Regions from separate parts of the Pantoea sp. YU22 genome, predicted to be linked through region 2. Evidence: predicted binding sites of a transcription regulator. Region 2 holds the regulator's gene; each other region holds the start of a gene.

Evidence for each region. The regulator LexA, encoded in region 2, represses DNA repair genes until DNA is damaged. The targets are predictions, from matches to a motif close to TNCTGTATGTACATACAGNA.
Region 1: umuD (translesion error-prone DNA polymerase V autoproteolytic subunit) is a predicted target of LexA. The motif match lies at 1,323-1,342, and genes of this name have one in related genera.
Region 3: EKL29_RS20075 (DinI-like family protein) is a predicted target of LexA. The motif match lies at 1,886-1,905, and genes of this name have one in related genera.

What each region holds. Positions count from the first base shown of each region.
Region 1 is NZ_RYDU01000019.1:3,148-6,424, forward strand. It holds gene EKL29_RS19660 (single-stranded DNA-binding protein) at 1-321, opposite strand, end outside; gene umuD (translesion error-prone DNA polymerase V autoproteolytic subunit) at 1,363-1,803, shown strand; gene umuC (translesion error-prone DNA polymerase V subunit UmuC) at 1,805-3,076, shown strand.
Region 2 is NZ_RYDU01000002.1:453,478-456,754, forward strand. It holds gene dinF (MATE family efflux transporter DinF) at 1-1,241, opposite strand, end outside; gene lexA (transcriptional repressor LexA) at 1,363-1,977, opposite strand; gene EKL29_RS06575 (diacylglycerol kinase) at 2,084-2,452, opposite strand; gene plsB (glycerol-3-phosphate 1-O-acyltransferase PlsB) at 2,580-3,277, shown strand, end outside.
Region 3 is NZ_RYDU01000020.1:24,603-27,879, forward strand. It holds gene EKL29_RS20065 (hypothetical protein) at 84-908, shown strand; gene EKL29_RS20070 (hypothetical protein) at 1,312-1,578, shown strand; gene EKL29_RS20075 (DinI-like family protein) at 1,606-1,845, opposite strand; gene EKL29_RS20080 (DUF6388 family protein) at 2,188-2,511, opposite strand; gene yedD (lipoprotein YedD) at 2,706-3,182, shown strand; gene amyA (alpha-amylase) at 3,232-3,277, opposite strand, start outside.

The sequences.
Region 1 (3,277 bases), on a different contig from region 2:
GCCAACGTTCACCACGACTTCGGTGGTGTACTTGTCCTGTCCATCCGAGCCCTGCCATTTACGCGTGCGCAGCTGGCCCTCGATGTAAACCTGTGAGCCCTTGCGCAGGTACTCCCCCGCCACCTCTGCCAGCTTTCCAAACAGCACCACGCGGTGCCACTCCGTGATTTCTTTGTTCTCACCGGTCTGCCTGTCGCACCAGCTTTCCGACGTCGCCAGCATGATGTTTGCGACCGCGCCGCCGTTTGGCATGTAGCGCACCTCCGGGTCCTGTCCCAGATTGCCGACCAGGATGACCTTATTGACGCCTCGTGAAGCCATGTTCGTTCTCCTCATGCAGTTGGGGGTTTAAACACGTCACCCGTTGAGTTTCGGGAGCCGCGGTGTTGACGTTTTGTGGAAATCGGCTGGTTTTTTCCTCCGGTATTCACTTCACCCGTTTGAGATCCTTCGCCGCGAGGGCGTAAACCAGCGCGGGTGACGGCAGGCGTCCAGGGCGACGGGGAAATTTATTTCTGGTCTGACGCAGTGGCCGGAAATAAATTTTCCCGGCGTTCACTTCACCCTGGAGGACCACGGCGCCTGTGCTTGTCTCAGCCCCGGCGAAAGGACTTAAACCGGTGAAGCCCGGCGGAAAAGCACAGCACGATGCAGCGGCAACGGCGGCTGAGCGGCAGCGAAACGGCGTTGCGCCTCAGAGCGACGGCGGATTCAGGCCGTCGCGGTTCGCGCCAGCCTGTGGGCTGGCTGCAGCCCTTGCCCTGCCGTGTATGTGTCTGGTCCGGGTTTTATGCGGCACTGCCGGCAACAGTTCAGCCGGCAGCCTCCCGGCGCACGCGCGACGGGCAAATACAGATGAGAATGAGAAAAGCGGATTGGAAGGGTTTCAAGACATACTCCTTATGCGACAGCTCCCTGAAAATGAACAGTAATCATACACATCAGGCTTCGCTTAAAAACCCTGCAATGATCTTTTCAGATGACCGCCAGCACGCCTTGCCTTTAGCCCTCAGACCCCAGCCGACAGGCCCGGAACGCGTGGCGCGGTCCGGTGAAGCTTGCTGGCTCTGCCGGTTAGCTGAATGGGGCTGACGACCCGATCAGGGGAGCCGAAGGGGGCCCTTATCCACATCTTCCCTGCACATCCCGCGCGCAAAGCTGTGGATAAACATTTGCAGCCCTTTGCCGATGGTGCATGCAAACAAACGGTTAATTTATGAGCTGTCGTTTCGCTGTAAATCTTTATAAATCAATGGCTGTGTTTTCTTCCCGACGGTGAGGATCAAGCGACTTCTTGCGCGTAACAGGAAGCCAGCTAATAATACTGTAAATACATACAGCGCTTTAACAGGGATTTTCGCTATGTTTAACGCCTTTGAGTTGATGCACCCGGCGGACAATCCGCCGCCCAGCTTCAGGCCTCTTTTCCTGGAACGTGTGCCCTGCGGGTTTCCCTCACCCTGTCAGGACTATGCGGAGCAGGAGCTCGATCTCAACGAATATCTTATAGCCCACCGGGCAAGCACCTTTTTCCTGCGCGCGCAGGGCAACAGCATGCAGGACATTGGCCTGTATGACGGCGACCTGCTTATTGTCGATCGCTCCCTGACGCCGGAGCACAATGACGTGGTTATCGCCGAGCTTTATGGCGAATTCACGGTGAAGCGCCTTTTGCTTACGCCGAAGGGACCCGTTCTGCAGCCCATGAATCCCGCTTATCCCGTTATTATTCCGGACCCGGACACGCTTGAGATCTTCGGCGTAGTGGTGCACTTCGTGCATACCCCTCGCAAAAGGAACTGACATGTTTGGCCTGATTGACGTGAACAGCTTTTACGCCAGCGCGGAGAAGGTATTCCGGCCCGACCTGAAAAATGCGCCGGTGGCCATCCTGTCGAACAACGACGGCTGCGTTATCGCGCGCAGTAAGGAAGCCAAAAAATACGTGAAAATGGGCGATCCGTGGTTCAAGATAAAGAATCAGCACTTCCCTGAGAAAATACATATATTTTCAAGCAATTATGCCTTATACCACTCGATGAGCACGCGGGTAATGTCCTGCATCGAGGAGATGGTGCCCCGGCTGGAGGTGTATTCGGTTGACGAAGGGTTCTGTGACTGCACGGGTATGGAAATGGCTATGCCATATGAGGACTTTGGCCGCATGATCCGGGCGCACGTCAGGACCTGCACAGGCCTGACGGTCGGCGTCGGGCTTGGGCCAACGAAGACCCTGGCGAAGTCAGCACAGTGGGCCGGTAAGGAATGGCCCCAGTTTGGTGGGGTGCTGGCGCTCACGCCAGGCAATCCGGGGCGGACCGAAAAGCTGCTGTCTCGTCAGCCCGTAGGTGAACTCTGGGGCGTGGGTTCCAGGCTTGAAAAACGCCTGCAGCTGCTCGGCGTGACAACGGCGCTCGATCTGGCACGCGCCTCCCCTTCTTTCATCCGCAAGAATTTCGGGGTGGTACTGGAGCGCACGGTACGTGAGCTTAACGGCGAATCCTGCATCCCGATGGAGGATGCGCCCCCGCCCAAACAGCAGATAGTCGTAAGCCGCAGCTTCGGCGAGCGCATCACGGAATACGACGCCATGCGACAGTCGGTCTGCGCGTATGCCGAACGCGTTGCAGAAAAGCTTCGCGAGGACAGGCAGTTCTGCCACCACATCTCTGTGTTTATCCGCACCTCACCTTTCGACACCGGACAGCCAGGCTACGGCAACACGGCGTTTGTGAAGCTGCGCGTTGGCACGCAGGACACGCGGAACATCATCGAGGCAGCAGTGAAATCACTGGATACCATCTGGCGCCCGGGCTATCGCTATGCGAAAGCCGGCATCATGCTGAGCGAGCTTCGTCCGAACGGTGTGGCCCAGCTCAATCTGTTTGACGATGAAGTGCCGCGCGCCGGCAGTGAGGCGCTCATGAGTCTGATGGATTCAATGAACCGCTCCGGGCGTTACAGCATCGGCTTTGCAGGTAAAGGTATCGATCCGGACTGGAAGATGAAGCGGGAGCTACTTTCCCCTGCCTGGACTACGAGCTGGGATGACATACCGATAGCCACCGTTTGCTGAGCACTCATGAGAGTTGACAACAAGTTGAATTGATAAATTAACAAGATATTATCTTAATAAGAAAGGCTTGCAGATTCAGCTGAATTATACCCAACAAGTTAATAAGATATTATCTTAATATTTCAACTCATACACAGGTTCTGGATTTCACATTATCAGAATTGATTGTCTTCTTGCGGGTTTCAGGTTGCTTCAGACCTC
Region 2 (3,277 bases):
GTCACCGCCAGCCATAAACCGTGGTTACCCAGCCAGGGCAAGGTCAGCAGCGTCAGGAAATAGCCGAGCGCGGCAACCGCCATACTGTTACGCATTTCTCGCCCGCGCGTTGCGCCGATGAACAGGCCATCCAGCAGATAGCACCACACCCCCGCCAGCGGCAGGATGATTTGCCAGAACAGATAGCGATCCACCTGCTGCCGCAGCGAATCCAGCGAGGTGAGCGCCGCCACTATAGCTTCGCCGCTCGCCGCGTAAATCAGCGCGAACGCCAGCGCCACCATTCCTGCCTGACGACAGGCGGCGTGCCATACAGCCAGCAGCCTGTCGCCGTCGCGCGCGCCGTAGGCTTCGCCAGAGACAGCTTCCACCGCGTAGGCGAAACCGTCGAGCGCATAGGCGGTAAAGGTGATAAACATCAGCAGAACGGCATTAGCGGCGACGATCTCAGGCCCCAGACGCGCGCCGATCAGGGTGAGCGAAGCAAAGCAGAGCTGCAGCAACAGCGAGCGCAGCATAATGTCGCGATTGAGACGCAGCAGACGGCTAATATCGCCGCGCCAGCTCTGTTTCAGCATCGCCATGGAGATGCCGCGTATTTTCAGTACGCGCCACACCATCGCCAGCCCTACCGCCAGCGTGACATATTCCGCCACCGCCGTTGCGGTCGCCGCGCCCGCGACGCCCCACTTCAGCCCCGGCACCAGCCAGAGATCGAGCAGGATATTTACCGCGTTGCCCACCACCAGCAGCACAACCGGCGCGCGGGCATACTGCACGCCAAGCAGCCAGCCGAGGATCACCATGTTCGCCAGCGTCGCCGGCGCGCTAAGCCAGCGGATATGAATGAAGAGCGCGGCCTGTTCCAGCACCTGCGGATTGCCGCCCGCCAGCCGACTCGCCAGCGAACTTAACGGATCGCGCAGCAGCACAAACAGTCCGCCAGCAAGCAGCGCCATCAGCAGCGGCTGCGTCAACGCGCGCGCCAGCGCCTGCGGGTCGCGTGCGCCAAAGGCCTGAGCGGTAAAGCCCGTGGTGCTCATGCGAAGAAACAGGAAAAGCATAAAGACGAAGCTGGTGGCGGTGGTGCCAATCGCCACGCCGCCAAGGTAAACCGGACTGTTGAGATGGCCGATAACGGCGGTATCCACCAGGCCGAGCAGCGGCACGGTAATGTTAGAAAGGATCATCGGCAGCGCCAGCCGCCAGAGGTGTCGGTCGTCTGTAGAGAAGAGACGCATCAGCCGGTCCATGCCTGAAAACGTAAAACAGAAAGGAGCGGCGTTAACCGCATTGAGAGCGCTTTAACAGCTTATCGTACAGACGCCTGACGAAACGATACAGGCGTCTGAAGGCAACCGGTCAGAGCCACTCGCCGTTGCGCACCACGCCCACCGCCAGACCTTCAACGGTCAGCGACTGCGTGCGGGTATCGACGATAATCGGCTCGAAGTCGTTGTTTTCCGGCAGCAGATGCACCACGGTGCCCTGCTTTTTCCAGCGCTTTACCGTGACTTCGTCATCGATGCGCGCCACTACGACCTGGCCGTTACGCACATCCTGCGTTTTATGTACCGCCAGCAGATCGCCATCCATAATGCCGATATCTTTCATCGACATTCCCGCGACGCGCAGCAGAAAATCAGCAGAAGGCTTAAACAGGTCGGGATCAACTTTGTAATGCGTTTCAATATGTTCCTGCGCCAGCAGCGGTTCACCGGCGGCGACGCGGCCGATCAACGGCAGCCCGTTAGACTCTTCCTCTTCCATCAGCAGGCGAATGCCGCGTGATGCGCCGGAGACGATCTCGATAACGCCTTTACGTGCCAGCGCTTTCAAATGTTCTTCGGCGGCGTTGGGGGAACGGAACCCCAGCTGCGAGGCGATTTCCGCACGCGTCGGCGGCATGCCCGTCTGGTTAATATGGTCGCGAATCAGGTCATAAACCTGTTGCTGCCTGGTGGTTAATGCTTTCATCCCGCCCCCTGGTTGTTTATACAGTCGCTGTGAGTATATACAGGTATTGGCGAAATGAAAACCAAAACCCAGGGAAATAACAGCCATTTGGGCAATTGTGGAAAGCCTAGCGCAAATGGGACCAAAGCAGCGCGATCCAGACAAACAGCGCCAGTATGATAGCCAGCAAGACGGCGGCTGAGCCCATGTCTTTCGCCCGTCCGGCCAGCGGATGACGCTCCTGACCAATGCGATCGACCACCGCTTCAATCGCGCTGTTAAGGATCTCGACGATTATCACCAGCACCACCGATCCGATCATCAGGATGCGCGCGACGGTATCGACATCCAGCCAGCAGGCGATGATAACGGCGATGATGGCGGCCGTGGCTTCCTGACGAAACGCGGCCTCATGCTGCCAGGCGGCGCGCAGCCCTTGCCAGGAGTAGCCTGCCGCTTTCACAATCCTGAGCAAACCGGTGGTATTACTTGCCATTGCGAGGGAACCCTTTTAGTTGTTTGACGTCAATGTCTGGGCCAGGTGCGTTTGGCACCACACAGATCTTCGCAGCACTTTCTGATATGCTTGCGGCGCTTTGCTAACAAGAGGCTTCATGTTGTCTATGTCAGGTTGGCGTAAACTCTATTATAAATTGTTGAATTTACCACTTTCCGTTCTGGTAAAAACTAAGGCTATTCCGGCCGATCCCGTTTCCGAACATGGACTCGATCCGACGCGGCCGATTATGTACGTGCTGCCATACGATTCCAAGGCGGATTTGCTGACGCTGCGTCAGCAGTGTCTGAAGCATAATTTGCCCGATCCGCTGGTGCCGCTGGAAATTGACGGCACGCTGCTGCCGCGCCACGTGTTTATTCACAATGGCCCGCGCGTGTTCCCCGCTTTCGGGCCGAACACGGAATCGGTGAAAATTTTCCACGAGTATCTCGATCTGCACCGCAATAATCCACATCTGGATATCCAGATGCTGCCGGTCTCGGTGATGTTCGGCCGTGCGCCAGGTCGTGAAGTTCAGGGCGACGATACGCCGCACCTGCGCGAGCTTAACGGCGTAGAGAAGTTTTTCGCCATCGTCTGGCACGGCCGCGACAGCTTTGTGCGCTTTTCCCCGACCGTCTCGCTGCGCTGGATGGCGACGCAGCACGGCACCGATAAATCTATCGCGCAGAAACTGGCGCGCGTGGCGCGCATTCACTTTGCGCGTCAGCGGTTAGCGGCGGTCGGCCCACGTTTGCCGGCGCGACAGGATCTCTTCAACAAGCTGCTGCAGTCCAAAGCGATTGAAAAAGCGGTGGAAGA
Region 3 (3,277 bases), on a different contig from region 2:
AGGAGAGCCCTATGCGAATTTTTAACCTGATTGGGGAAGGTGTTCACGCCCTCCGATCGTTTATCATCACGAAGGAGTCTGCTATGACTGATACCAGCATCATTAACTCAACCGCTCAAAACAGTGACGCCACGCTGCCGCAGTTTGCTGTACCGGACAGCAATGTGCCCACCGATCCGCAACTGCAGCGCTTAACCTCTCCCTCAACGGTTGCGCCAGCAACTTCAGAGGAGACGCCGGGAGAAACGCATGTGGCTCCTGACGCGACGGCGCAGCACACCCCGGCACAGTCTGCGGATCAGAGCGCAACCCCGGACGCTGCCGCCTCCGCGCAGCCTGCGGATCAGAGCGCAACCCCGGATGCTGCCGCCTCCGCGCAGCCTGCGGATCAGAGCGCAACCCCGGACGCTGCCGCCTCGTCGCAGCCTGCCGATCAGAGCGCAACCCCGGATGCTGCCGCCTCGTCGCAGCCTGCCGATCAGAGCGCAACCCCGGATGCTGCCGCCTCCGCGCAGCCTGCGGATCAGAGCGCAGCCCCGGCCGCTGCCGCCTCGGCGCAGCCTGCGGATCAGAGCACGCCCTCGAACGCTGCCGCTCAGTCCGCCGATCAGCCAGCGGCGGCAGATACTTCCGCTAACGCGCAGTCCCAGGCGCAGACATCCGTGGCGGATGCCGCTGCCGGGCAGACCAGTTCGCAGGCTGACAACGCTGCTGTACAGGCGTCAGCGCCCGCAGCCGCATCCACCGCGCAGGCGTCTGCTCAACCAGCGGCGAAAACGGAGCAAGATGACTTCAGCGCAGGCGTAAAAGATTTCAACGCCGCGTTTGATTTCGTCCAGCAGGGAATTGAGCGCCTTGGAGCAGCGGCCAGGAAAGAGCTGTTTGAACTGGCACGTAAATATCTGTGATAACTGAGCGTGCGTAATATCAAAAGGGGACAGCGGGTCCCCTGTTTTTTTGCAAAAAAAGGCGGCGCTTTTGGTCGCCCCGACGGTCTTGCAAAAGTTAAAGCGCCTGAAGGGATTCTGTTCCGTTGCTGGCTGGCGGCGGGGAGGGTGCAGGCGTGACAACATACATAAGATACCCGTTCTGATAGCGGGCTGTGCCTTTCTCTGGGATGCCCCTTAACTGCGGCCATGCATAGCCCTTAACAGGGGCAAAAAGGAGTGAGCGAGCGCACCGTGGTTCTCTGGCTGCGGGTATCCTCAGGGGCAACTTGCGAACATTCTTAAAGCGGTTTCGTTATAATCCACTACCTTTAATCATTCACGCGAGATAATTATTGGTTAAAACAGCAGAAGGAAAAACAGCATGAGTGATTCAGTGGAAACGAAAAGCAAAACTGACTACCTGCGCGATGTAACCTCGCAGCTGAAAGAGATGCGCCACTATGCGCAAACCAATACCGAAACGCTCTCCAGCCACTGGCTCGCATTTGATGCTGGCGAATATAAAGATAAAGAGTTTGCCGGACGCATTGATGCGCTGCTGAACAAACAGGGCACGCTGCTGGATGACTTAGACGCCGCAATCCAGGACATGGAGATTGCGGTTAACCACAGCGAGCAGGAGAAGTAACCCTGCTCCAGCCGGTGGTCGTCGCGCTTAGTCGGCCACCAGCCACATTTCCGCTTCTTCAAACATCTCTTCGATGATGCGCGCCAGCGTCGCTTTATCATTTTTACTCATATCGGTTTCGATCGCGTTGCGCTCCATCGGCTTTACGCGCACTTCAAGCTCCGGGAAAACGCGCTGTACGCGCTTTTCCAGCTCCCGCAAAATCATTTCGCGCGCGCCTGGCAGGCCGGCTACGTTACGCTTATCGTAAATCAATTCCACAAACATACTGGTATTCCATACAGGGAAGAAATTCGCTGGCACATCATACTGTAAATCCAACCAGTGACAAGCGTCTCAGGCGCGTCAGAAGGTTTTTTTTTGGCGTCATACGCAAATTTGTGGCAGGCGGTGATCAAAACAGGGCGAGGAAGAAATTGCAGCAGGATAAAAAAATTAAACCTCTGGAGGTGGAAATCCAGCAACACCTCCAGAGGCGGTGCAAGCGCACCATTCGTTCAAGGACAATCACGACCGAAGTCGTGAAGTAAACTTATACAAGTTTTGCGAGCTTGTACAATTTAATCCTGAATTATTTTACTGGTTGGAGGTGTTGCCGCTCTCGGCAAGTCAGAGTTCGTTCTTAATGCAGAACTCTTCCCAGGTCATACCCAGCGATTCCGCATGAGATTTAAGGTAGTTTTCAATCGCTTCAGCGGCCACGGCTTTATCCGGCTCAGCAAGCTGGATAGAAAATATCATGCCATCAAGATTTTTTTGACGCAAAAAGGCAGCATAAATGCGTTCGGCATGCCATTCGCGCAGCTGGCGCAGCGACATATTGGCGTGGCGCGCATCGCTTTCTGTCAGCTCATCAAGCGCGGCCTGAAAATCGGCGTGGGCGGTAAAGAACATCTCGCGCGCCTGCGCGTAATAGGCTTCTGGCGTTTTCATAAAGTTTCCTGAAAAGTTATTGTGGTGCAGCGCGCCAGTGTAACTCACCGGCCTGGGCTTGTCAGGACGCCGTTCCGGAGAGAAGCGGAAGAAAAAAAGTCTTCGCGCGGCGCGAAGCAGAACGTAGATTGCTTGCGGAAAGCAGGCGAAAAATTATAACTTAGCCGCCATTGAAGCGATCTCAGGGATTAACGATGAAAAAGTGGATGCTGACGGCCGCGCTGGCGCTGGCCGGTTGTGCGCAAATTAACAGCTATGAGGATGCGGTGCAGACGCCCGCCCCCGCCAGTCTGCAGGGCAACTGGCAAACCGTCGGCCCGCAGAGCGGCTTACGCAGCGATCAGGCGCTGGGCAGCCTGATTGTGAATGCGGACGGCAGCACGCTGGACTGCCGTCAGTGGATGCGTGTTATCGCCAAACCGGGCAAACTTTCGCGCCTCAGCGGCGACTACGTTAACGTCAACCGCCAGTCGCGCGTCATGCCACTGGTGCTGGAAGGAAGCGAACTGCATTATGACGGTTTGACGCTGCGCCGGGTTGAACGTCCGACGGTAGAGTGCCAGCAGGCGCTGGCTGAAGTGGCCCGACAGCCGAAAGCGGCGGTGATCCAGAATATCGAGCCGGACATCCTGAAGTCCGACATTACGCGGGCGAACGAAAAAAAACAGTAATGGCACCACGCCTTATTCCGTCAGACGCGACGGAATAAGGCGCTTAACGCTACTCTGCCACTACCCAGACGCTGACGCTGCCGCCGTTGCAGCGC